DNA from 4 places in the Photobacterium sanguinicancri genome. Region 1 is predicted to be linked to each of the others. Evidence: predicted binding sites of a transcription regulator. Region 1 holds the regulator's gene; each other region holds the start of a gene.

The links. Region 1 encodes PurR, which represses purine synthesis genes. Its sites were predicted from a motif close to TNANGNAAACGTTTNCNTNA; they were not measured.
Region 2: the regulator PurR is predicted to act here: its motif matches at 2,971-2,990, upstream of OCU87_RS00645 (uracil-xanthine permease family protein).
Region 3: the regulator PurR is predicted to act here: its motif matches at 3,318-3,337, upstream of purL (phosphoribosylformylglycinamidine synthase).
Region 4: the regulator PurR is predicted to act here: its motif matches at 3,269-3,288, upstream of glyA (serine hydroxymethyltransferase).

Annotation. Positions count from the first base shown of each region.
Region 1 covers NZ_AP024850.1:2,131,532-2,137,761, forward strand. Annotated here, with positions in the region: gene OCU87_RS10170 (heme/hemin ABC transporter substrate-binding protein) at 1-617, shown strand, start outside; gene OCU87_RS10175 (FecCD family ABC transporter permease) at 645-1,682, shown strand; gene OCU87_RS10180 (heme ABC transporter ATP-binding protein) at 1,679-2,494, shown strand; gene purR (HTH-type transcriptional repressor PurR) at 2,825-3,829, shown strand; cyclic di-GMP riboswitch class I at 4,106-4,211, shown strand; gene OCU87_RS10190 (TfoX/Sxy family DNA transformation protein) at 4,337-4,927, shown strand; gene OCU87_RS10195 (hypothetical protein) at 5,253-5,645, shown strand; gene OCU87_RS10200 (carboxymuconolactone decarboxylase family protein) at 5,789-6,230, shown strand, end outside.
Region 2 covers NZ_AP024850.1:136,153-142,382, forward strand. Annotated here, with positions in the region: gene ompR (osmolarity response regulator transcription factor OmpR) at 1-1, shown strand, start outside; gene envZ (two-component system sensor histidine kinase EnvZ) at 5-1,345, shown strand; gene OCU87_RS00645 (uracil-xanthine permease family protein) at 1,427-2,803, opposite strand; gene recG (ATP-dependent DNA helicase RecG) at 3,242-5,323, opposite strand; gene trmH (tRNA (guanosine(18)-2'-O)-methyltransferase TrmH) at 5,340-6,050, opposite strand; gene spoT (bifunctional GTP diphosphokinase/guanosine-3',5'-bis pyrophosphate 3'-pyrophosphohydrolase) at 6,127-6,230, opposite strand, start outside.
Region 3 covers NZ_AP024850.1:2,858,697-2,864,926, reverse strand. Annotated here, with positions in the region: gene OCU87_RS13290 (LysR family transcriptional regulator) at 1-430, shown strand, start outside; gene tadA (tRNA adenosine(34) deaminase TadA) at 573-1,061, shown strand; gene OCU87_RS13280 (hypothetical protein) at 1,229-1,384, opposite strand; gene mltF (membrane-bound lytic murein transglycosylase MltF) at 1,596-3,110, opposite strand; gene purL (phosphoribosylformylglycinamidine synthase) at 3,516-6,230, shown strand, end outside.
Region 4 covers NZ_AP024850.1:2,846,876-2,853,105, reverse strand. Annotated here, with positions in the region: gene OCU87_RS13265 (golvesin C-terminal-like domain-containing protein) at 1-220, shown strand, start outside; gene OCU87_RS13260 (hypothetical protein) at 476-877, shown strand; gene glnB (nitrogen regulatory protein P-II) at 980-1,318, shown strand; gene OCU87_RS13250 (Dps family protein) at 1,708-2,181, shown strand; gene OCU87_RS13245 (YitT family protein) at 2,283-2,900, opposite strand; gene glyA (serine hydroxymethyltransferase) at 3,366-4,616, shown strand; gene nrdR (transcriptional regulator NrdR) at 4,769-5,218, shown strand; gene ribD (bifunctional diaminohydroxyphosphoribosylaminopyrimidine deaminase/5-amino-6-(5-phosphoribosylamino)uracil reductase RibD) at 5,225-6,230, shown strand, end outside.

The DNA of each region.
Region 1 (6,230 bases):
CTACTCGCTTATTAGGTTCGGAAGAAATGGGGCCAAAAACTACCCTCGACCTAGTGAAACAGGCTGGTGTTGAGGTGAATATTCTCAATTCAGGCGAAACAGTGAATGATCTTCTAAATCGTATAGATAGCATTGGCGAAATCACAGGTAAGCAAAACAAAGCAAACGAGCTAAAAGAAAAGGTAAAGCAGCAAGTTGCTAATATTCAAAACAATAACAAACGTGCTTCTACCGTAAGTAAAAAGCCTGTAAAAGTCTTATTCCTATCGATTCATGAAGGTCGCCCTGCAACTGTAGGTGGACGCAATACAACAGCAGATACCGTTATTAATCTTGCGGGTGGTATTAACCCAGCAGCGCAAAAAGTGGAGTCTTATAAGCCGATTTCCGCGGAATCTATGCTTGAAATGCAACCCGATATCATCATGCTAAGTAGCCGTACTTACAACTCAATCGGCCAAGCTGACGGTCTATTCAAAGAACTTCCACTCCTTGCTGCCACCCCAGCAGGCATTAATAAAGCCGTTGTTGTTATTGATGGCACGGCACTTATTGGTGGCCTTGGACTTAAAAGCCTCAGTGAAGCAGAACGCTTAAACCGCGTTTTCTACCCTTAATCGTCGAGTATTGATTACGTGTCCGTTATGCAAATCCAAAGACTTCCATTAAAAATCGTTTTCCCCGTTGGGTTGAGCTTGCTCTTCCTTGCGGTGGCTACATCCGTGATTGTTGGCCCTATGGCTATAACTCTCAGTCAAAGCTTAAAAGCCTTTACGCCTTGGCAAAGTGAATTACCCGCACACATCCAGATAGTGATCCAACAAATAAGGCTGCCAAGAACACTATTATGTATTGCGATTGGTGCCATTCTCGCTTTATGTGGTGCTGTTATGCAGGGGCTATTTCGAAATCCGTTGGCCGATCCTGGCATCATTGGGGTTTCAGGTGGTGCGAGTTTAGGTGCTGCACTGGCTATTGTTCTTTTTGGTTCTTTAGCATCATCTTTCCCGATCCTATTAACATTAGGTACTGTGCCTATCATGGCGTTTCTTGGTGGCGCAGTAAGTACTTGGTTGGTATATACACTGGGGACAGATAAAAACGGAACATCCGTTACTATCATGCTACTCGCTGGGGTGGCTATCGGAGCACTTTCTGGCGCAGCTTTAGGCTTAATGAATTACTTTGCCGATGACCAAGCTCTACGTGATTTATCACTGTGGACAATGGGATCACTCGCGGGTGCTACATGGCCAGGTATCGCACTCGCCTTCTCAACATTCGGTATTCTTATGTGGGTGTTTGATCGCAAGGCCAACGCTCTAAATGCCTTTCTACTTGGCGAAGCTGAAGCAAAACACATGGGTGTGAATGTCCAAGCATTAAAACGCAGCCTAATTTTGTTGTGTGCTGCTGGTGTGGGAGTGTGCGTATCGCTAACAGGCGTGATTGGCTTTATTGGTCTTATTATTCCACATTTAGGCCGTATGCTTACCGGGCCTAACCATAAAAGCTTACTGCCATTATCAGCCTTGCTTGGCGCATTAATTTTGCTGATTGCAGATATGATCGCCCGTGTTATTGCGGCTCCCGCTGAATTGCCCGTAGGGATCATTACCGCCATCTTAGGTGCCCCCTTCTTTATTCTGTTACTTATTAAACAAAAAGGTCGCTTATCATGATGGTTGATGCTCATATATCTGATCAATGGCAGTCGACCCACCATGATAGCGTTGCGATCGCAGCTAAAGGGTTAAACCTCAGCCTTGGTGGTAAAATCTTACTTGATGATTTTAATCTCGAGATTAGGCATGGTGAGGTGACCGCATTACTTGGACCTAACGGCGCAGGCAAAAGTACACTACTCAAAGTACTGTGTGGCGAGTTGGATGCAGGAGGTGATATCCGCATTCATAATAAGAACCAAGCTAAGTGGCCAGCTAAAGCGTTAGCCCGATATTTAGCCGTTTTACCTCAACACAGTAGTTTAAGCTTTGCATTTACCGCACAAGAAGTAGTCGAACTCGGTGCTTTACCACTCGATCTTCCCCGCGCGGATGCAACGGCGACAGCAGCTGAAATGATGGAAAAGACCGATGTCACAACACTCGCCGACAGGTTATATCCCTCTTTATCTGGCGGAGAAAAGCAAAGAGTTCATTTTGCGCGAATTCTGACACAACTGAGTGAAGCAAATGAAAATGCGATTCTAATGCTTGATGAACCCACATCGGCTCTTGATTTGGCTCATCAGCATAAGACGTTACAATTAGCGCAGAACATGGCTAAAGCTGGCGCTGCCGTTATCGTTGTATTGCATGATCTAAACCTAGCGGCACAATATGCCAATCGCTTGATTATTGTGAATAATGGCAAAATACAAGCAGATGGCGATGCGTGGCACGCACTCGAACCGAGTAACATTGAACGAGTCTACGGTTGGCCAGTCACTATGACAGAGCATCCGGTGCACAAACACCCCGTGATTTTGTAGCACTTTACTTGCGTATTTATTACATTACCCATGCGAATGCATACTAACGCATCAAAAATCACCATAGTTACATTATTATTGTTGATGTCTATCAAGTATTACCATCTTGATAAACAGAAACGTTGCACTGTGCGCTACACTCAGTAAAATGTGAACGCAAGCGATTAACAATGTAACGCTACCCTAATCTATAAAAGCCGCTCATCCTAGAGAAGCGGCTTTTCACTTTTATGGAAGGTCTAAAGCGACACATGCACTCAACGTAAAAAGAGTAGGCGTGTTGGATGGCTTAGCTAGACCCTCTTTATTGCAATTATTAGAAGAATAACTATGGCAACGATTAAAGATGTTGCACGTATGGCTGGTGTTTCAACGACAACAGTCTCTCACGTGATAAACAAAACACGCTTCGTAGCAGAAGCAACACAGAAGAAAGTGTTGGCTGCCGTCGATGAACTGAACTATGCGCCAAGTGCTGTTGCTCGCAGCCTGAAATGTAATACTACTCGCACTATCGGTATGTTAGTAACGAAATCGACTAACCCGTTCTTTGCTGAAGTTGTACATGGCGTAGAAGAATACTGTTACAAAGAAGGCTATACCTTAATTCTATGTAACACCGAAGGTAACCTCTCTAAGCAACGTGATTACTTGCGCATGCTGGCTGAAAAGCGTGTAGATGGCTTGATGGTTATGTGTTCAGATCTCGACCAGCGTTTATTAGATCTATTAGAACGCCAAAGTGATCTACCTATGGTTGTGATGGACTGGGGCCCAGAAAGCCCACACACAGATAAAATCCAAGATAACGCAGCAGTCGGTGGTTATGTCGCGATCAAGCACTTTATCGAAAATGGCCACACTAAGATTGGCTGTCTATCTGGCCACAATGAAAAATCAACCTGTCGTGAACGCTTGAAAGGCTTCCAAAAAGCGATGGGTGAAGCTGATCTAGATATTAATGAAGATTGGATCATTGAAGGTGACTTCGAGTGTGAGACTGCCGTACAAGCAGCTGAACAGTTTATTGCAATGAAAGAGCGCCCTACTGCTATCTTCTGTTTTAACGACATTATGGCAATGGCGATGATCAGTACTTTCGTTCAACATGGAATTCGAGTGCCTGAAGATATCTCAATCATTGGTTACGATAATATCGAGCTAGCACCTTTCTTCTCGCCACCTTTGACAACAATCCACCAGCCTAAACGCCGCTTAGGTAAAACAGCGATTGAAATCTTGATGGAACGCGTAAAAGATAAAAAACATGAGACCCGTGTTTTTGAAATGTCACCGGCACTCGTTGTCCGTAAGTCAGTTCATAAGCTCAATTAATTATTCTTATTGCGCATAAAAAAACAAAAAACCGACAATATTAAACGTCGGTTTTTTTATAAATTCACATCGCTTAAAATTCGATTTTTTCACACAAACACTTAATCTATAACAATAAGTTTACTTATAAAATTGAAATAGTTCTCTTCAATTTACTGCTCATTTCATTTCACACCTGAATATTCTCTCTCTCTTAATAGTAATAATTGAAGCAACATCACACTTTGACCCCCGTAAGTTAAACGATTTTCTGCTATTTACGATATGCTTATTCAGTCACGAACAAGGCAAACCATTTGAAAGAATGGGACGCAAAGCTTCCGGCCTAACAGAGTGTTATTTGGGTAACATTTAACACTTTTAAGGTAGCGGGGTTACCGATGGATTTAACGCAAAACCTGCTTCAGGATTTGACATGCTTTTGACATATATTAAGTGTGCTTTGCTAATCTAAACTCCTCGCTTATATGTTAGGTGACTCCCAGATTTATTTCACCGAGAAGTCGCATGGATAAACCAATACTTAAAGACACCCTAAAATTATTCGACTGCTTTGACAGTGTTAAATCACGGTCCATGTTTGGCGGTTTTGGCATTTTTTCAGGTGAAACGATGTTTGCACTTGTCGTAAAAAATAAGTTACACCTTCGTGCCAATGCTAAAAATATTGAGCAGTTTAAAAAAGCTGACTTAACCCCTTATGTTTATGAAAAACGCGGTTTTCCCGTTGTGACTAAGCATTTTGCAATACCTGATACCTGGTGGAATACTCCAGAGATGATCATTGAACACGCACGCGGTTCTTTAGACGGTGCAAATAACGACAAAGAAACAAAAAGTAAAGTTGGGCCTTCACGTATCAAAGATTTACCCAATTTACGGTTAGCGAATGAACGTATGCTGAAAAAAGTAGGTATTGATACTGTCGACAAGCTTGTAGAAGTTGGCGCTATTGATGCTTATAAAGCACTACTCGATACACATGATAATAATCTCAACATCGAGTTGCTTTGGGCTTTAGAAGGCGCGATCAGCGGCAGACATTGGTCGGTGATCAGTGAAACAAGACGCGGAGAGTTGTTAGGTTTATTACCTTAAGCCATTCGGTCAAAAACAACACTTTTTACAATATAAAAAACGGGGCTTTGGCCTCGTTTTTTATAGCTCCAGCCTCCTGAATGTCAGGATTACGTCAAAGATTGACTCTTCTCACAAATACTGTTCACAAAAGCATCAGTTAACTTTTAATCTTACCTTAAATAAGTAAAATACTGGCTAGCAGCAGAACAACCAACGTCAAAAAATTGTTTTTAACTACTTATGGCAACTGTTGCATGAAGGTAGCGCCACTTTAATGACGCTTCATAACCTTCGCCATAACCAACGTGCAGTCTCTTTATAGATTGCAAAAAGTGAGGCAAGTATGCTCTGTTCAAAGCCTTTTCCTGGGCAAACAGACCACATATTCAAAGACAAATTTAACAAATGGCCAAAGTTATTCCGTGCCTTTGTTCTTCTTAGCCTACTCCCTCCAGCTTTAGTCATGCTACTAGTCTCTCAGCAACTGGCTCCACTTAATGCACTCATTGATACAGTTACCCTGACATGCGGCTTTAATATCATGCTGATTGTATGGGGCGTATTACTCAAAGTTCGCGCTCGTAAATACTGGTATCGAAACTATCACATTGGCAAAACACTGGTCCTTGCATGCCTGCCTTTCATCGCATCAGCTTATATCGCTTTGTCTGATATTCCGGATAACCGTGTTGTGCAACAAGAACGTAGCCAAGCTGTAGAAGTAGCCATTAACTAAAAAGCTGCTCAAATTACAGACACTCAGCGGCTATTTTCAGTTTTTCTCTAATTAATTGAAATATTTGCGTCCTTCGTTGGGTCTCCTTTATTACCTTGGTATAGCATTGGTGCTATATCATGTGTTCATAAGGAAACGACGCAGTGCGCCTCGCGAAAAAAAACAAATACTCCATCTTTGTCCGCCCATTACTTTGGCTACAGAAGCGTAATTTCGGCGCAGAACTGAACCCTTCTTTGCTGTGGGGACGCCGTCCACCACTCTTTTGGTTAGTCGCAGGATTTTTTGGCTACCTTGATCGCCGCCACTCTCCACTTTCACCTGTTACGCGCTCTCTTGTTTGTGTCCGTGTTTCACAGCTTAATGATTGTGAGTTTTGCGTCGATGCCAATGGAATGCGCCTAGCAGAGCGTTGTGATTCTGTTGAAAAGATCAAAGCCCTCTCCCAGTGGCAACAAAACATCACCTTATTCACCGATGAAGAAATAGCGGTGCTGCATTATGTTGAAGCCATGACTATTACAGGGCAAAAAGTAACAGAAACGATGCTAGCTGATCTGCAACAGTGGTTTGATGAAGATAGCC
Region 2 (6,230 bases), 1.7 Mb from region 1:
ACCTATGCGCTTTTCTCCGCGCAGTACGTTCACTCGTACTTTGATCTTATTGGCTGGCTTGTTAACGGCCAGCCAAATCTTCTCGTATCTGGCTGTTTTTAACTATGCATTATTGCCGAGTTTGAAGCAGTTCAACCGCATTTTGGCCTATGAAGTGCGTTTGATGCTGAAAGAAGATGTACAACTCGCCGATGGGCATACTTTTCATTTAGATACACCATTGCGTCGCCAGCTGTTGGAGCAGTTGGGGGTGACTCTTCACCTTGCAGACAGTGTTGAAGCCGATGAATATCGTCAGGCTTCAGAAGTGGAATACTTAAGCGAAGAAATGACTCGTGAACTTGATACCAATACCGAAGTACGGTTGGTGTTAGGGGCTGACAGTTATGTCTTGTGGCTCAAGTGCGATGCGATGCCGGGCTTTTTGATGCGGGTGCCGTTATCTGAATTGCATGAAGATGATTTCTCTCCCTTATTTCGCTATAGCCTGATTATTGCCTTTATGGTGATTGCAGGTGGTTGGCTGTTTATTCGGATTCAAAATCGGCCTTTGGTCGCACTGGAACAAGCGGCTCTGTCGGTTGCTCGTGGTGAAACACCACCACCGTTGCAGGAAAATGGCGCCTCTGAAATTCGTGCGGTTACCAAGGCATTTAATCAAATGTCGGAAGGTATTCAGCAGCTTGAAGAAGATAGGGCGTTGTTGTTGGCTGGTGTGAGTCATGATTTACGTACCCCACTGACTCGGATCCGTTTGGCAACAGAGATGATGTCGCCAGAAGATAACTACCTCGCTGATAGCATGATCAAAGACACTGAAGAGTGTAACGAGATCATCAGTCAGTTTATGGATTACCTTAAATCAACCAAGAAGCAGGAAGAAGAGAAGCTCGACCTGAATGCTTTATTGGAAGAGGTCGCAGATAGCGAAGGGCAACATCAGATTGACCTTGAGCTTGGTGATGTACCTGGGGTGATTTTGGCTAACAACGTGGCGATGAAGCGAGCCGTTGCTAACTTAGTGGGCAATGCCTTGCGCTATGGTAATGGCTGGGTCAAAATCTCCAGCGGCACTACGGCCGATCGTAAATCCGCGTGGTATTGCGTTGAAGATAATGGCCCTGGGATTGAACCGGATCAGGTCTCACGGATGTTCCAGCCATTAACTCGAGGCGATACAGCGCGTGGTCGTGAAACCGAAGGAACTGGGCTCGGTTTGGCGATTGTGAAGCGAATTATCGATCAGCATGATGGTGAAATCAATGTGACCAATCGCAGTGAAGGCGGCTTGCGAGTCCAAATCAACTTGGCGCTGCATACCTCTCGTAGTGGTAAGAAAGTGTAGCGAGACTGGGTGCAGACGGTAAGATCAAAAAAGGGTTAGCCAATGGCTAACCCTTTTTATTGGTTTTCGTATTACAGGCTATTAATCTTCTTTGGGTTCTTCAGGTAACACCAAGTTAAGAATGATAGCGGTTAAGCCGCCCGCAGCCATACCAGAAGACAGGATACTTTTGACAATGTCAGGCATGAACTGAAGGATCTCTGGTTTTTGTGCAATACCTAAGCCCATCGAAAATGACAGCGCCATGATAAGAATGGCACGGCGGTCAAGATTACAGCGTGAGATAATACGCACTCCTGATGCAGCAATGGTACCGAACATCACGATCGTAGCGCCGCCTAATACCGGTTCTGGAATTAACTGAACTAAGTTAGCCACGCCCGGAAATAAACCAAGTAGCACGAGCATACCTGCCACAAAGAAGCCGATATAGCGACTTGCCACGCCCGTTAGCATGATGATGCCGTTGTTCTGGCTAAAGGTAGAATTTGGAAAGCTGTTAAGTATTGCCGCGACACCTGAGTTGAGGCCATCAGCTAATACACCGCCTTTGATGCGCTTCATGTACACAGGGCCAGCGACAGGCTGCTCTGAGGTTTCTGATGTCGCGGTAATATCACCAATGGCTTCAAGTGAAGTAATTGCAAATACAATCACCAGTGGAATTAATAAGCCCCAATCGAAGCCTAAACCGTACTGCATTGGTAATGGGATCGCGATGAAGTCGGTGTCTGCACTGCGAGAGGTATCAATCATCCCCATGAAGGCGGCAAGTATTGTGCCTGCAGCCATCGCAATGACGATAGATGATACGCGCAGGTAAGGGTTCTTAACGCGATTCAGTAGCACGATAAAGGCTAATACCGTACCCGCCAGCATCAGGTTATCTAGGCTGCCGAAGGTGCCACTTTCTAGTGCGGCATAACCACCGCCCATTGACGTTAAGCCGATTTGAATCAGCGTCAGGCCGATGAGGGTGACCACGATGCCTGAAACTAGCGGCGTGATAACACGTTGAGCATGCTGCAAGATGCGAGAAATAAAGACTTCAGTGAATGAAGCAACCAAGATAGTCCCGAAGATGGCGGCCATCATGGTAGGGACATTTGCACCGCCAGCTTTAAGCGCTAAACCTGCCCCTATGATAGGGCCAAGGAAATTGAAGCTGGTGCCTTGAATCGACAGTAAGCCTGAACCTACTGGACCAAAGGTTTTGATTTGGATAAACGAGGCGATACCGGAAGCAAATAACGACATACTGACAATGGTGTTGGTATCACTGGCAGGTAAACCCAGCGCCTGACAAATAATCAGCGAGGGCGTTACGACAGCCACAAACATAGCAAGAAGGTGCTGTAGTGCTGCAAACAGAGTTTGTGGTAGTGGCGGGCGGTCTTCTAATCGATAGATGAGATCAGACTTACGCGGCGCTTCAATATCGCTGTGTTGACGGGTCATGCCGTATGTTTTCCTTGGTTTATCTCTGGTTCCCTGACTGCATGCGCTGAATGGGCCGCAGTATGTATTGACTGAATATATCTGTGATTGCTGTTAATCAGCTTCAACCAACACGGGAGAGATGGAGGTGGACGAATTTTGTGCGCTATTGTAATTACCTTGTAGAAAATAGCAATCGTTTGCGTTGTTTTGCGATAAGAAAAGTCGCTACCTTGATAAATGACAAACTAAAGGGTGAAAAACAAGGTTAGTGGCTAAGGCCTTTATGTTTACAGGGCTGGAGGGATCACGGTTGAAATGTAACGGTGAAAGATATGCTTATTAACAGCGATCGCTGTGTAGTTTTGTGGGCGGATTTTCTCACTTGGGTGTTGAGTAATGAAAAGTCAGCCCTTTATGCCTATCAGAAAGAGATAAAGGGCTGCATTACCTTGTAGGCTAAGCGTTGGAATAGTTTTCGCGTTGGCCCAGCCAGCGTTCAATAATGGCTTCGGCATTCGATGGATATTTATCGTGAATGTATCGAGCTAGCTTTTGCACTTGGGGGATCAGGTGTTGGTCACGCACCAGATCAGCGACTTTAAAATCGGCGATACCGGTTTGTTTGGTGCCGAGTAGCTCCCCGGGCCCGCGGATTTCTAAGTCGCGCTGGGCAATAACAAAACCATCGCTACTTTCGCGTAGCACCCCCAAGCGCTTCTGCGCGGTTTGTGACAGAGGGGCGTGGTACAACAGTACACAGTGGCTGGCAACTTGGCCACGACCGACACGACCGCGTAGCTGGTGGAGCTGGGCTAAACCAAGGCGCTCTGGGTTTTCAATCACCATTAAACTGGCATTGGGCACATCGACACCCACTTCAATCACAGTGGTTGCGACTAATAAATCGAGGTCACCGTCTTTGAACTGCGCCATGACAGCTTGTTTTTCTGCGGCTTTCATTCGGCCATGCACTAAGCCTATTTTGAGTTCGGGCAATAGGGCGGTCAGCTCATCGGCGGTGTCAGAGGCGGCTTGGGCTTCTAATACTTCCGATTCATCAATAAGGGTACAAACCCAATAAGCTTGGCGGCCTTCGGTTTGGCACGCAGATCGAATACGCTCAATGATCTCTGGGCGGCGAGAGTCGGACAGTGCCACGGTTTTGATCGGGGTTCGCCCTGGCGGCAATTCATCAATCACCGAGGTTTCCAAATCAGCGTATGCTGTCATTGCTAACGTCCGTGGGATCGGCGTAGCCGTCATGATCAGTTGGTGTGGATAGCGACCTTCATTGGCGCCTTTTTCTCGGAGTTCTAACCGTTGATGGACACCAAAGCGGTGCTGTTCATCAATGATCACTAAAGTGAGGTTGTTAAATATTACGTGGTCTTGAAATAGGGCGTGCGTGCCGACCACCATCTTGGCTTCGCCGCTTTCAATGCGCGCTAATTCGGTTTCACGGGCTTTACCTTTGAGTTTACCTGCCATCCATCCGACTTGAATATCGAGAGGATTGAACCAGTTGGCAAAGTTTTGGGCGTGTTGCTCGGCAAGCAATTCGGTTGGTGCCATTAATGCGACTTGATAGCCGTGTTCGATTGCGCGTAACGCAGCCAGAGCGGCGACTAAGGTTTTACCAGAGCCAACATCTCCTTGAACTAAGCGCATCATAGGGTGCGCGAGCGTCAGGTCTTGTTCGATGTCGGCAACGACCCGCTGTTGCGCCCCTGTTGGGCTGAATGGTAAACCAGCAAGAAACTGCTGCTTGAGATTCTGTTTGGCACTGAGCGGCCATGCATCATGACGCTGACTGTTGCTGCGTACAGCGAGCATCGATAAATTTTGAGCGAGCAGTTCTTCTAATATCAAACGATGCTGTGCGGGATGCTTGCCTTCTTCAAGTTGGTCCAGCGAGATATCAGGCGTAGGGCGATGCATGATGCGTAAGGCTTGCGCCAGCGTCATTTGTCGATCGTATAAACCTTCCGGTAATAACTCACTCACGGCGGCTTTATCCAGTAGCTTCAGCGCTTGGTCTGTTAGGCTGCGTAGGGTGAGTTGGCGTAAACCATCGGTGGTCGGGTATACCGGCGTTAATGTTTCTTCAACACTGAGCTCGGTGGTTTCAGAAAACACCTTGTAGTCGGGGTGAATTATCTCAACCCCAAACTTACCGCGTTTAATTTCGCCGTAGGCTTTAACTTGCTTCCCTTCTGCTAAGCTGTTTTTCATTGCAGCATTGAAGTTAAAAAAGCGAAGGGTTGCCGCGCCATTACCATCGCTGATTTTGACGCTAAGCATTTTTCGTTTGCCAAAGGTAATGCTGTTGTTGAGCACTTCACCTTGAATCGTGAGGTGCTGACCGAGCATCACACCGGCAATCGGCCAAATTCGGGTACGATCTTCATAGCGGAGCGGCAGATGAAACAACAGGTCTTGGACGGTATTGAGCCCAATCTTGGTTAGTTTTTCTGCCATTTTAGCGCCAACACCAGCAAGTTCGGTGAGGGCGATGGTATCTAGTAGCTGTCCGCTCATCGCATGTCCTTATTGGCTATTTTTGCTTGTTTTTCTTTGGTTCAATCGCCTGCATGGTTGCCCACCACGCATCGTCAGCGACGATCTGACCTTCGTTATCCAGTGGCGGGTAAGGCAAGCCTTTACGACGCGCTACTTTGGCGAGTACTGGGTGGCCGCGTTCAAACAAAATACGGTGTACCACTTCGTCAGGTAGCTGGGTGGTTGCTTGGTCGTACATGCCTGCGTTTTGGCGCTGGCGTTGTGCTTCATACAAAATGAGGGCACTGGCCACCGACACATTTAACGACTGTACCATACCAACCATTGGAATGATGATGTCTTGATCGGCAAGGTTTAAGGCTTCTTGGGTGATGCCGTTTTTCTCGCCGCCTAAGATAATCGCTGTTGGTTTGGTGTAATCCACTTCCCGGAAATCAATCGCTGTATCTGAGAGGTTGGTGGCGAGGACTTGCATGCCTTGGCTTTTTAGGTGTTGAACCGCATCAACCATGGTGTCGTGTGTTTCTAGTTCAACCCAATTACGTGCCCCCGCAGAGGTATGGCTAAGCATCCGCATCTTGTCATCTGGCCAGACGGCATGCACTTTATGGATGCCGACCGCATCGGCAGTACGCACAATCGCAGACACATTGTTAGGTTTGTGCACTTCTTCCATACAAACGGTAAGGTCGATTTGGCGTGTCGCCAGCACAGATTGAATACGTTGGTAACGATCAGGAGTCATAGTCGTTGATTAATATCCATAAATAAAAACGCCCAAAAGAGGGCGTTTAGAATAAGTGGTTGTTGATGCGGCTGTATCAGTTTTTCTGACGGGCCACACGGACAACATTCGGCATTACACGAATTCGGCGCATAATATTGGCAAGGTGGATACGACCTTTGGTCGTTAAGCGAACCGTGA
Region 3 (6,230 bases), 730 kb from region 1:
CTTGTCAAGTTCGAGTATGATGGCGAAACGCTTAACAACGCGTACCCAGTTTGTGTGTGGTTCGCCTGATTATTTGGCGAAGTATGGTACACCGCATTCGTTATCTGAATTGCATCAGCATAATTGTTTAGTTGGTAACTATGACCATTGGCACTTTCAAGAGCAAGGAAAAGATAAATCGGTCAAAGTAGGCGGCAGTTTGCGATGTAACAGTGGCTATGGTTTGTTAGATGCGGTGCGTAAAGGCACTGGATTAAGTCAGTTACCAGATTATTATGTAGCGGACGATTTGGCTGATGGTTCTTTAGTGGCGGTGCTGACACAGTATCAAGAACCTGAAGAGGGGATTTGGGCACTCTATCCGCATAATCGGCATTTATCACCAAAAGTACGGATGCTGGTGGATTACCTTGCACTAAATTTAACCTAGAAAAATAAACTGGCACTGGGTTAATGCTTATAATTCGTTATAATCCCGAGCCAAACATAACCCCTGTAGTACGAGAATCATCGTGACCGAGCAAACCTCTACCGATATCCATCTAGCCGACCCTCATCAAGATGAGCGTTATATGCGCCGTGCCATTGAATTGGCGGGTAACGCAGAAGCTGAAGGCGAAGTACCTGTAGGTGCTGTCGTGGTATTAGATGGACGTGTGATTGGAGAAGGGTGGAACCGCTCTATCGGTCAGCATGATGCTACTGCACATGCTGAAATTATGGCACTGCGCCAAGCTGGCAAAGTGGTGCAAAACTACCGTTTATTGGACGCGGTTATGTACGTGACTTTAGAACCTTGTCCTATGTGTGCTGGTGCTATGGTGCATTGCCGAATCGGTAAGGTGGTGTATGGCGCGCCAGATCTAAAAACGGGCGCCGCTGGCAGTACTATGAATTTGCTAAGTTACGACCAAGTGAATCACCATGTATTGTGTGAATCGGGTGTGTTAGAGCCAGAATGCCGTGCGCAACTACAAGCTTTTTTTAAGCGTCGTCGGGCGGAAAAGAAAGCAGAAAAACAAGCACGTCGCGCACTAGAGGCTAACGATAAAGAGGCATAGTGATAAGACGCGATATTATAAAGAAAGCTCAGTCTGTTTATCAAACTGAGCTTTTTTGTTTCAAGCTTATAGTGAATCTGTCTATGGGCGGTCGCACAGGACTTGGGCGCATTCATGGTGAAAACAGCGCTAGTAGAGATTAACAGTAAGGTATTAGTACCGAGTAATTACACACACTCGCCAAGCTGGATCAGAGAATAGCTACGCTGACGCCATAAGATTTTTCGGCGTACGTTAACACTCAGACGTTTACGGCGGGTCGCTGCGGAGGTCATATTTTTTTGAAATGTAGGACTGGCGGATTTCCGTTTAAATAGCTTCATTTATCCTCCCTTGATTCTGGGTCCGTTATATATAAATCAATACTACTTATAGCGACGCTGAAGAGAACGACATTGTTCTAAAACCATCGTGCTAGGTCTCATTATTTCTCATACCAAGTGTGAGATTGTTTACGAATAGTACAGTTTGTAAAGAAAAAGCCTGCTTGGAAGGCAGGCTTTAATTATTCGTGAAATTTTGTACTACGGCTTATTACTGAACAGCATCGCTACTGTTTTCTGATTCATTTGCAGACGTCGCTCCGCTTACGTTTACCGCTTGTTTTTGCGGTGCCTGAATGATTTGTAAGCCATCGATATTAGCGATGCCTTCATCTTGTACTGGCTCGCTGTGCGCTTGTTCGTAACCAATAATGCTTTGGTAATAACGACGGATGTTCTCGACGTAATTTAAAGCTTCATCACCACGGGCATAGCCGTAACGCGTTTGGCTGTAGTATTTACGCTGGCGCAGTAAAGGTAGACGTTGTTTAACATCACTCCACGCATCAGGGTTACCACCTTGCTTTTGGGTTAAGCGGCGGGCATCCATCATGTGGCCAAAACCAACATTGTAAGAGGCGAGGGCAAACCACACTTTCTCATGCTCTTCGATACTATCAGGTACGCGAGCAATCATTTTACGTAAATACGCGCTACCACCACGGATACTCTGCTCGGGGTCTAGGCGGTTATTCACGCCAACTGATTTGGCGGTTGGCAGTGTTAACATCATCATGCCACGCACACCTGTTGGTGACACTGCACGAGGGTTCCAGTGCGATTCTTGGTAAGATAAGGCTGCTAATAAACGCCAGTCAAACTCGTTGGAATATTGCTTAAAGAGTGCTTCCCAGCGAGGTAGCTTTTTCTCAATCGCCCGCAAGAATGCACGGGTGTCGACGTAATCAAAAGAATCAACATGGCCGAAGTATTTCTCTTCTAGATTGGCCAGTTCGCCACTCTGCTGAATGTCGCCAAAAAACTCAATCAGCAGCGCATACAAGCTGTCGTTGGGTGATTGATTTACAAACCAAGCAATGGGTTCGTCTTCTGTTAGCTCCATCGCGATAGCAATGTCAGGGTGAATACGTTGAAGCAAAGCCACATCAACTGAATCCGCCACGGTAAAGTTAAGTTCACCAGCAGCCACTAAACGTAGCAGTTCATCACTGTCGGTATCGTCAGAGGCTTCCCATACTAAGTCAGGATAAAGTTCTTTTAATTGCAGTAAGCGTTTTTCATGGCTTGAACCTTTGACTATTTTTAAGCTGCCTTTATTTAGTGCTAGATCACTTGGTTTACGTGGGCGCCAATTCCCTTTTTTATACACCACCACTTGGCTAGCAAAGTAGTAAGCAGGTGCGGCTTTAAAGGCATTGATACGATCGGGGGTAATGGTTAAGCCAGCAGCAATAATATCGACATCGTGACGTTTTAAAGCAGGGAAAAGCCCAGAGAGGGTGAACATAGGTTGCATTTCAAGCTTAACCCCCAGCTTTTTGGCAAAGCGCTGGGCAAGTTCATAATCTAGCCCTGTTGGGCCGTCATTACCGATATAGTAAGAAAGCTGATTATTCAGCGTGCCAACGCGAAGCACACCGCTTTCACGAATGCGTTCTAAGTCGTCTTGAGGTTGGCTTTGCCATTTACATCCACTAAGGCCGAAGCAAGCAAATGCAACCAGTACCAAGGCTTTGAAGCGAATGTTGAATGAATGACTGTTCAAATATACATGCTCATCATTATAGTTTGGTGTTCTTTATACCAAATGACGACGGATCATCAAAGTAACCTGATAGTAATCATGTACTCAATATAACATTTAAGATTATCGGTCCGGTGCATACTGATTGTCAGCTTTGTGGTGATAATGCTATTGAAACGATCGGGAAATGCTTTTTTTATGCTGAAATTACGTGTGAATGGAAAAAAAACACGCAAACGGTTGCGTCAGGTGTTACGTCACCAAACAATTTCCCTTATACTACGCCCAAACATGAGCTATACACCTCGAAACTGAGCCGTGTAATTGCTGAAAAAGGTGACATTGATGTGGTAATAGATGCCAACAGGTATGTATTACTAGATCAATATCACCTTCATTCAACTGCTAATCGAGAGTCGTTCGCACATGGAAATTTTGCGTGGTTCACCCGCACTATCTGAGTTTCGCGTTAATAAGCTATTAGAGCGTTGTCGCGAATTAGGTCTGCCTGTGACTGGCATTTATGCCGAGTTCATGCACTTTGCTGATTTATCAGCGCCTCTTACTGCCGACGAGCAGATCAAGCTTGCAAGCCTGCTGACCTACGGCCCAACGATTGCCGAGCATGAGCCAGTTGGCACCTTGCTACTGGTAACGCCACGTCCTGGCACTATTTCGCCATGGTCTTCTAAATCAACGGATATCGCCCGCAACTGTGGTTTAACACACGTTAAACGTTTAGAGCGTGGTACAGCGTATTACGTCGAAGCGACAGCAACACTAACGAATGAACACATTGAAGAGCTGAAAGGCTTAATCCACGACCGTATGATGGAAGTGGTTTACGGTGAATTTGAAGCCGCACAAGCCTTGTTTGTTCAAGCTGAACCTGCTCCAGTGAAATCTGTTGATATTCTTGCTGGTGGCCGTACGGCACTAGAAGAAGCAAACGTCACTTTGGGCTTAGCATTAGCAGAAGACGAAATTGACTACTTAGTGGAAAACTTCACTAAACTTGGTCGCAACCCGAATGACATTGAATTGATGATGTTCGCTCAAGCGAACTCAGAGCATTGCCGTCATAAAATCTTTAATGCTGACTGGACGATCGACGGTGTTGATCAAGACAAGTCACTGTTTAAGATGATCAAAAACACTTACGAAAAGAACCACGAGCACGTCCTGTCTGCTTACAAAGATAATGCAGCGGTAATGGAAGGCTCTGAAGTGGGTCGTTTCTTCCCGAACCCAGAATCTCGCCAATATAACTACCATCAAGAAGCGGCACATATCTTGATGAAAGTTGAAACACATAACCACCCAACGGCCATTTCACCTTGGCCAGGCGCATCAACAGGTTCAGGCGGTGAAATCCGTGATGAAGGCGCGACGGGGATTGGTGGTAAGCCAAAAGCTGGTTTGGTTGGCTTTACGGTTTCTAACCTGCGTGTACCGGGCTTTGAACAACCTTGGGAAACCGATTTTGGAAAGCCGGGCCGTATTGTTACCGCGTTAGATATTATGCTGGAAGGCCCATTAGGTGGCGCAGCATTTAACAACGAATTTGGTCGTCCTAACCTTTTAGGTTACTTCCGTACGTACGAAGAGAAAGTAACGTCACACAATGGCGAAGAAGTACGTGGTTACCACAAGCCAATCATGATTGCGGGTGGTATGGGTAATATCCGTGCTGATCATGTTCAGAAAAAAGAGATCCCTGTGGGTGCGAAATTGATCGTACTGGGTGGTCCTGCAATGAACATCGGTCTTGGCGGCGGTGCTGCATCATCAATGGCGTCAGGCCAGTCGGCAGAAGATCTTGATTTTGCTTCAGTACAGCGTGAAAACCCAGAAATGGAACGTCGTTGTCAGGAAGTGATCGACCGTTGTTGGCAGATGGGTGAAAACAACCCAATCGCCTTTATCCACGATGTGGGCGCGGGCGGTATCTCAAATGCATTACCTGAGCTGGTTGATGATGGTGAACGTGGCGGTAAATTCCAGCTACGTGATGTACCTAATGACGAACCAGGCATGAGCCCGCTAGAGATCTGGTGTAACGAATCACAAGAACGCTATGTGATGGCTATCGCGCCAGAAAACATGGCGGCATTCGATGCCATTTGTAAGCGCGAACGTGCACCGTACGCTGTGGTCGGTGAAGCGACTGAAGAGCGTCACCTAACGCTTGAAGATAGCCACTTCGACGATACGCCAATCGATATGCCAATGGATATTCTATTGGGTAAAGCGCCGAAGATGCACCGTGATGCAAAAACGCTGAAAGTTGAAGGTCAGGCAATTGACCGTGCGGGTATTGATTTAGAAGAAGCCACCCAGCGTGTACTTCGTCTGCCAGCTGTCGCAGAAAAAACATTCCTTATCACCATTGGTGATCGTACGGTTACTGGCCTAGTGGCTCGTGACCAAATGGTTGGCCCATGGCAGGTACCCGTTGCTAACTGTGCAGTAACTGCTGCAAGTTACGACACCTACCACGGTGAAGCAATGTCGATGGGTGAGCGTACACCTGTTGCTCTGCTTGATTTTGGCGCATCGGCACGTTTAGCGGTAGGTGAGGCTATTACCAACATCGCAAGTGCAGATATTGGCGACATGAAGCGTATTAATCTGTCAGCTAACTGGATGTCGCCAGCAGGTCACCCTGGTGAAGATGCGGGTTTGTACGAAGCCGTTAAAGCGATTGGCGAAGAACTATGCCCAGCGCTGGGTCTAACGATTCCTGTGGGTAAAGATTCGATGTCGATGAAAACCCAATGGGAACAAGACGGTGAACACAAAGAAGTGACCTCACCATTATCGCTTGTGATTACTGCTTTCGGCCGTGTAGAAGATGTTCGCAAAACAGTAACGCCTCAGCTGCGTACCGATAAAGGCGATTCAAGCCTAGTGCTTATCGACTTAGGTTGTGGTCAAAACCGCCTTGGTGCAACAGCTCTGGCGCAAGTTTATAAGCAGCTTGGTGATAAACCAGCAGACGTTGATAGCCCTGAATTACTGAAAGGCTTCTTCACTGCAGTTCAACAGCTAGTACGTGATGAGCAAGTGCTGGCTTACCATGACCGTGGTGATGGTGGCTTATACGTGACGCTAGCAGAAATGGCATTTGCTGGTCACACC
Region 4 (6,230 bases), 720 kb from region 1:
TAAGGTTAAGTATCAGTTGCTTGAGAATGATGCCGAGTTATCGAGTACACAGCTTGATCTGTATGAGGAGAGTTATCGTTTTTCGCCTTTGATTGAATCTGTTTATTTGCAGAAAGGTCAGCAATATAAAGTGTGTATTAGTGGTGCTTATACCTCATGGGGGTATAAATACGGTATTGCAGCGGATGCGATTAAAGTTATTTATAAGCCGTTGCCATAATATTCAAATACTAGATAAATCTTGTTATTAAATCGCCTTAATGGGCGATTTTTTTGTTTTAAAGCAAAAAAAAGTGTGAGAATTATTGGAAAAGTTGAGCAGTTGCCCAAATTGCTGAGTTTGGTGTTGAGTCATTAAAGTGTTCCTCTTAAAATGCTCGGCTAATCATTTAGCGTTTTGTTCGCTGAACATAGTCTGTGTCACATGGAATTGGTGCTTTCAGACGACGTTGTACTTTCAAGGATGAAATACACATTGGATACTGTAAAACAATATACATCCACACTGGCACTGCGTGTGTTGGGCTGCATTGTTACCGTTTGTTTGCTACGCAATATCGACGCGTTTATTTTAGCCTTTAGCTATAACCAATTGGGTATCGTGCCTGTGGTGATCGCAGTTTTAGTACTGATGTCAGGAGTTTTAGCCAGTGTAGGCTTATTGAATGGCCGCCATTGGGGATTTTTACCGCTCTATTTTTTTATACCCGCCGCAACCATGTTTTTTAGCTTTAGCTTGGTGCCCTTCGTTCCGCTATTTTTCCCTGTTGAAATAAGAGCCTATATCGTACTAGCTCTGAATATCAGTATTTTGCTCTATGCTGTCTTTTTACTGTTGAAAAAAATGGATTCGCCAATAGATCTTCACTCATTATAAATATGACCCTTTGTGATCTAAGTGGTTAAATACATTGAGGCACAGTAGGGGTTTCTGAGATAATCATTCTATTAGCCTCCGCTCAAAAAGGACGACGAGAAAATGAAAAAAATCGAAGCCATTATTAAGCCATTTAAGCTGGATGATGTACGTGAAGCTTTGGCCGAAGTTGGCATCACAGGGATGACAGTCTCTGAAGTGAAAGGTTTTGGTCGTCAGAAAGGCCACACAGAACTATACCGTGGTGCAGAATACATGGTCGACTTTCTGCCTAAAGTGAAGCTTGAAATTGTAGTTACAGATGAAGTGGCAGAACAGTGTATTGAGACCATTATTGAAATAGCGCAAACAGGCAAAATCGGTGATGGCAAAATCTTCATGTTTGATGTCGAGCGCGTTGTGCGTATTCGTACTGGTGAAGAGGACGAAGACGCGATCTAAATTGAGATGATAGCTTCGTTTTATTTCGCTCAATAACTGTGTCGGGAGTGCTCATTTATGGCTATAAATTCTGCGTTCCCTCTTGGTTTTTGAGCGAAACTCCTTCGCTCCAGTAATTATCAACAACCCTTTGTTCTTATTGCAACGCCACCATGTGCCCTCTACATTTCCATTTTTCTCTTTCCATCTTTCTGCTGTTATTACTTTCTCTTGGTTTGCTAAACCTTTTTTACGGCTACTTTCTTGGTCGAATTCCCGTGTTTTTAATAGATTAAAACTTGTTAAAATTATACTTCAATAGTTTTTGGCTATTGAATGTATAAAGCAATACGAATGGTGTCTGAGTGATAGCACCCGTAATATTGCAGAAAACAAAGAGGAATCGAATTATGCGACAACAAAATATTATTGGGCTTGATAGTGGTAAATCTGATGAGTTGGCTGCTCAACTCAATACGTTGCTGGCCAATTATCAAGTGCTCTACATGAATACACGTGGCTATCACTGGAATATTAAAGGTAGAGAGTTCTTTGAATTACATGCGAAATTTGAAGAAATTTATACCGATCTACAAGTGAAAATTGATGAGTTAGCAGAGCGTGCTTTAACACTGGGTGCAACGCCATCACATAGCTTTACTCAGTACCTTCAGGTCAGTGAAATCAAAGAACACCTTAATGCGCATGTAGGTAGTGAGTGTGTTAGTGGCTTACAAGCGGGCTTTAAAACCTTATTGGGTATGCAGCGTAGTATTCTTGGGTTAGCTGGTGATGCTGAAGATGAAGGGACAGCGGCATTGATGGGTGATTATATCCGAGAGCAAGAAAAGCTAATGTGGATGCTGAATGCTTACAATCAATAACCGTTTAGTTAAGCAGTTAAATAATCATAAAAAAGAGGTCGCACATCGCGACCTCTTTTTGCATGTCTGATTTTAAATCGAGTTCACCTAGCGCATAAAGATTAACTTGCTTGCGCCTTTAGCTCGCTGCTATAGCGTCCCGGTTTGTGGTTCATCGCCAATACTAAGTTCAACATGAACGCACCGACTACAGAGAATAGAAGGGTCATTGGGCTAACAAGGAAGAAAGATGCAACAAGTATGCTGAAATCAATGCCCATTTGCAGTTTGCCTGCTGACCATCCCATCTTTTCTTGCAGAAACAGAACCAGCACATTAAAGCCACCTAGGCTGGTTTTATGACGAAATAGGATCAACATACCTAACCCCATTAGTACTCCACCAATCAGGGCACAGTAGAGCGGTTCAAGACGACTGATCTCCAGCACGTGATGAAGGTTATCGGTGATGATAGACACCAATCCACCAGAAAGAATGCTGGTTAGAGCAAATGATTTACCCATGCGGAACCAAGCCATCAGGTAAAACGGGCAGTTCATCATAAAGTACAACTGACCAAACGACAGATCGATAAACTGGCTCGCAAGTAACGCAAGACCTGTTGTGCCACCAGTCAGTAAATCGGCTTGCTGAAGAAAGAATACGCCTTGGGCTACGACGAAAGTACCAGTAAGAATGGCGATAATGTTTTCTGAAATAGAATGCTTGTTACTGCTCAAAAATAGCTCCTCGTATCACCCGTATGTAAGTCATGCTAATGCGGGCTTGCTGCGCAGGCAGGGTCGATGAAAATGGATAAGTAATTGGAGCGCATCATATAGTCATTTATGACAAGAAAGAAGGTTGTGAGGGTAGGTGGTTTTTGGTGGGTGTAATAATATTTGTACGGAGTTGTAAATATTAATTTTGATGACTTTCTTGATAAATCTATCTACTTGATCTTTACAGGCTTAGCCTCAAATTGTAGCCAAGATGAAACGAATTCATGGTGACATTGAAAATAAACATGAAGAAATCCAATAAAAAGTAATTTGAAGGGTATCTGATTTAGATCAATTTATGTAAAATATGGCATCAGTTACTGGTTAGACGAAAACGTTTGCGTCCGCATGGTTACTCGCTTTGCGTGAATCCAGTTTTTGTTAGAATTTTGTGGTTATACCTATCTGAGTCAGGAGATACAGATGCTAAAGCGCGACATGAATATTGCCGATTACGACGCTGAACTGTTTGCAGCTATTCAGGAAGAAACTGCACGTCAAGAAGAGCACATCGAGTTAATTGCTTCTGAAAACTACACAAGCCCACGTGTAATGGAAGCACAAGGTTCTCAGCTAACTAACAAATACGCTGAAGGTTACCCTGGTAAGCGTTACTACGGTGGTTGTGAATTCGTAGATAAAGCTGAACAACTTGCTATTGATCGTGCATGTCAGCTATTTGGTGCCGAGTACGCGAACGTACAGCCTCACTCAGGTTCTCAAGCCAATAATGCTGTTTACATGGCACTTCTTAATGCTGGCGATACTGTACTTGGTATGAGCTTGGCACACGGTGGTCACCTAACACACGGTTCACCAGTAAACTTCTCTGGTAAGCTTTACAACATCATTCCTTACGGTATTGATGAAGCGGGTCAGATTGATTACGAAGAAATGGAAGCACTTGCAGTAGAGCACAAGCCGAAAATGATCATCGGTGGTTTCTCTGCTTACTCTCAAATTTGTGATTGGGCGCGCATGCGTGAAATCGCAGATAAAGTTGGCGCATACTTCTTCGTTGATATGGCACACGTTGCTGGCCTGATTGCTGCGGGTGTTTACCCTAACCCAGTACCTCATGCACACGTTGTTACAACAACAACGCATAAAACGCTTGCTGGTCCTCGTGGTGGTCTAATTCTTTCTTGTGAAGGCGAAGATCTTTACAAGAAACTGAACTCTGCTGTATTCCCTGGTGGCCAAGGTGGCCCACTAATGCATGTTATTGCTGCAAAAGCGGTAGCATTCAAAGAAGCCATGGAACCTGAGTTTAAAGAATACCAAGCGCGCGTTGTTGAAAACGCAAAAGTAATGGTTGGTGAATTCCTAGAGCGCGGTTACAACATCGTTTCTGGTAGCACTGAAAACCACCTGTTCCTTGTTGACCTAATCAACAAAAACATCACAGGTAAAGAAGCAGATGCCGCGCTAGGTGCTGCAAACATTACCGTGAACAAGAACAGTGTACCAAACGATCCTCGTAGCCCATTTGTTACTTCGGGTATCCGTATCGGTACGCCTTCTATCACACGCCGTGGCTTTACGGCTGAAGACACTAAACAACTTGCGGGTTGGATTTGTGACATTCTTGATGATATCGAGAACCCAGCGGTGATTGAAGCGACTAAAGCGAAAGTACTAGAGATTTGTAAGCGCCTTCCTGTTTACGCTTAATTTCGTATCTCGCGTATAAATAAACGGCACCTTTAAGGTGCCGTTTTGCGTTAGGGAATAATAAGGCAGTAAATAAGCGTAAAAACCGCGGATATATACTCAATAAACGTTTGAAATGCGGTACACTGATTCGACGAAAATGAGGAGGCACGATGCACTGTCCTTTTTGTGGTGCCAATGACACCAAAGTAATCGATTCTCGCTTGGTTGCCGATGGCCACCAAGTACGTCGTCGTCGTCAATGTTTAGCTTGTAATGAACGTTATACCACGTTTGAAACGGCTGAATTGGTGATGCCGCGTGTAATTAAAACAAATGGAAACCGTGACCCATTCAACGAAGATAAGTTGCGTGGTGGTATTCAACGAGCGTTAGAAAAACGTCCTGTAAGCGCAGATGATATTGAAAAAGCGATCAATACCATTAAGTCTCAATTACGTGCGACAGGTGAGCGTGAAGTTGCGTCTGACATGATCGGTAACTTGGTCATGGAAGCGTTAAAAGAGCTTGATAAGGTGGCGTATATCCGTTTTGCCTCTGTTTATCGCAGCTTTGAAGATATCCGAGAATTTGGCGAAGAAATCGCTAAATTAGAAAAGTAGCCACGCATGTTTTCTTCTCTAGATCATTCTATGATGTTACACGCTTTGCAATTAGCAAAGCGTGGTCGTTTTACTACGGCCCCTAACCCTAATGTTGGCTGCGTGATTGCTCAAGGCGATCACATTGTTGGTCAAGGTTATCATTATCAAGCTGGGCAACCCCATGCCGAAGTTTTTGCGCTTCGTGAAGCGGGTGAGCGTGCCAAAGGTGCTACCGCTTATGTCACGCTAGAGCCATGCTCTCATTATGGCCGAACCCCTCCTTGTGCTGAAGCGCTCGTTAAGGCGAATGTTACGCGTGTTGTCTGTGCCATGGTGGATCCAAATCCTAAGGTCGCAGGACGTGGCATCGCAATGCTTGAAGCGGCGGGTATTGAGGTGCAAACAGGTTTACTTGAAGCCGACGCCAAAGCGCTTAATCGTGGTTTCATTAAACGGATGAAAACAGGTCTGCCATTTGTACAACTCAAGCTAGCAGCCAGCCTTGATGGTCGAACAGCGTTAGCCAATGGTGAGAGTCAGTGGATCACTAGCCCGCAAGCGCGTGCTGATGTTCAAGCCTACCGTGCTCAATCGGGTGCTATTTTATCTACTAGCGCTACGGTGTTAGCTGATGACCCTTCATTGAATGTCCGTTGGTCTGAGTTGAGCGCTGATATTCAAGCCGATTACCCTCAAACCGATTCACCGCAAGACAATCTGCGTCAACCGACGCGCATTATTATCGATAGCCAAAACCGTGTTTCCCCAACGTGTCGTCTTGCTCAACTGCCAGGACAGACACTGCTTGCTCGTCGTCAATGTGATCAATTAGCTTGGCCTGAATCGGTTCAACAGATCACTGTACCTAGCTCTGACACCACGAACACAGAGACTGCACAGGTAGATCTTAAAGAGCTAATGCAACAGTTAGCACGTGACCACGATATTAACCATATTTGGGTGGAAGCGGGTGCTGGTTTGGCTGGTGCACTGATCAACGCGAAATTAGTGGATGAGCTTATCCTCTATC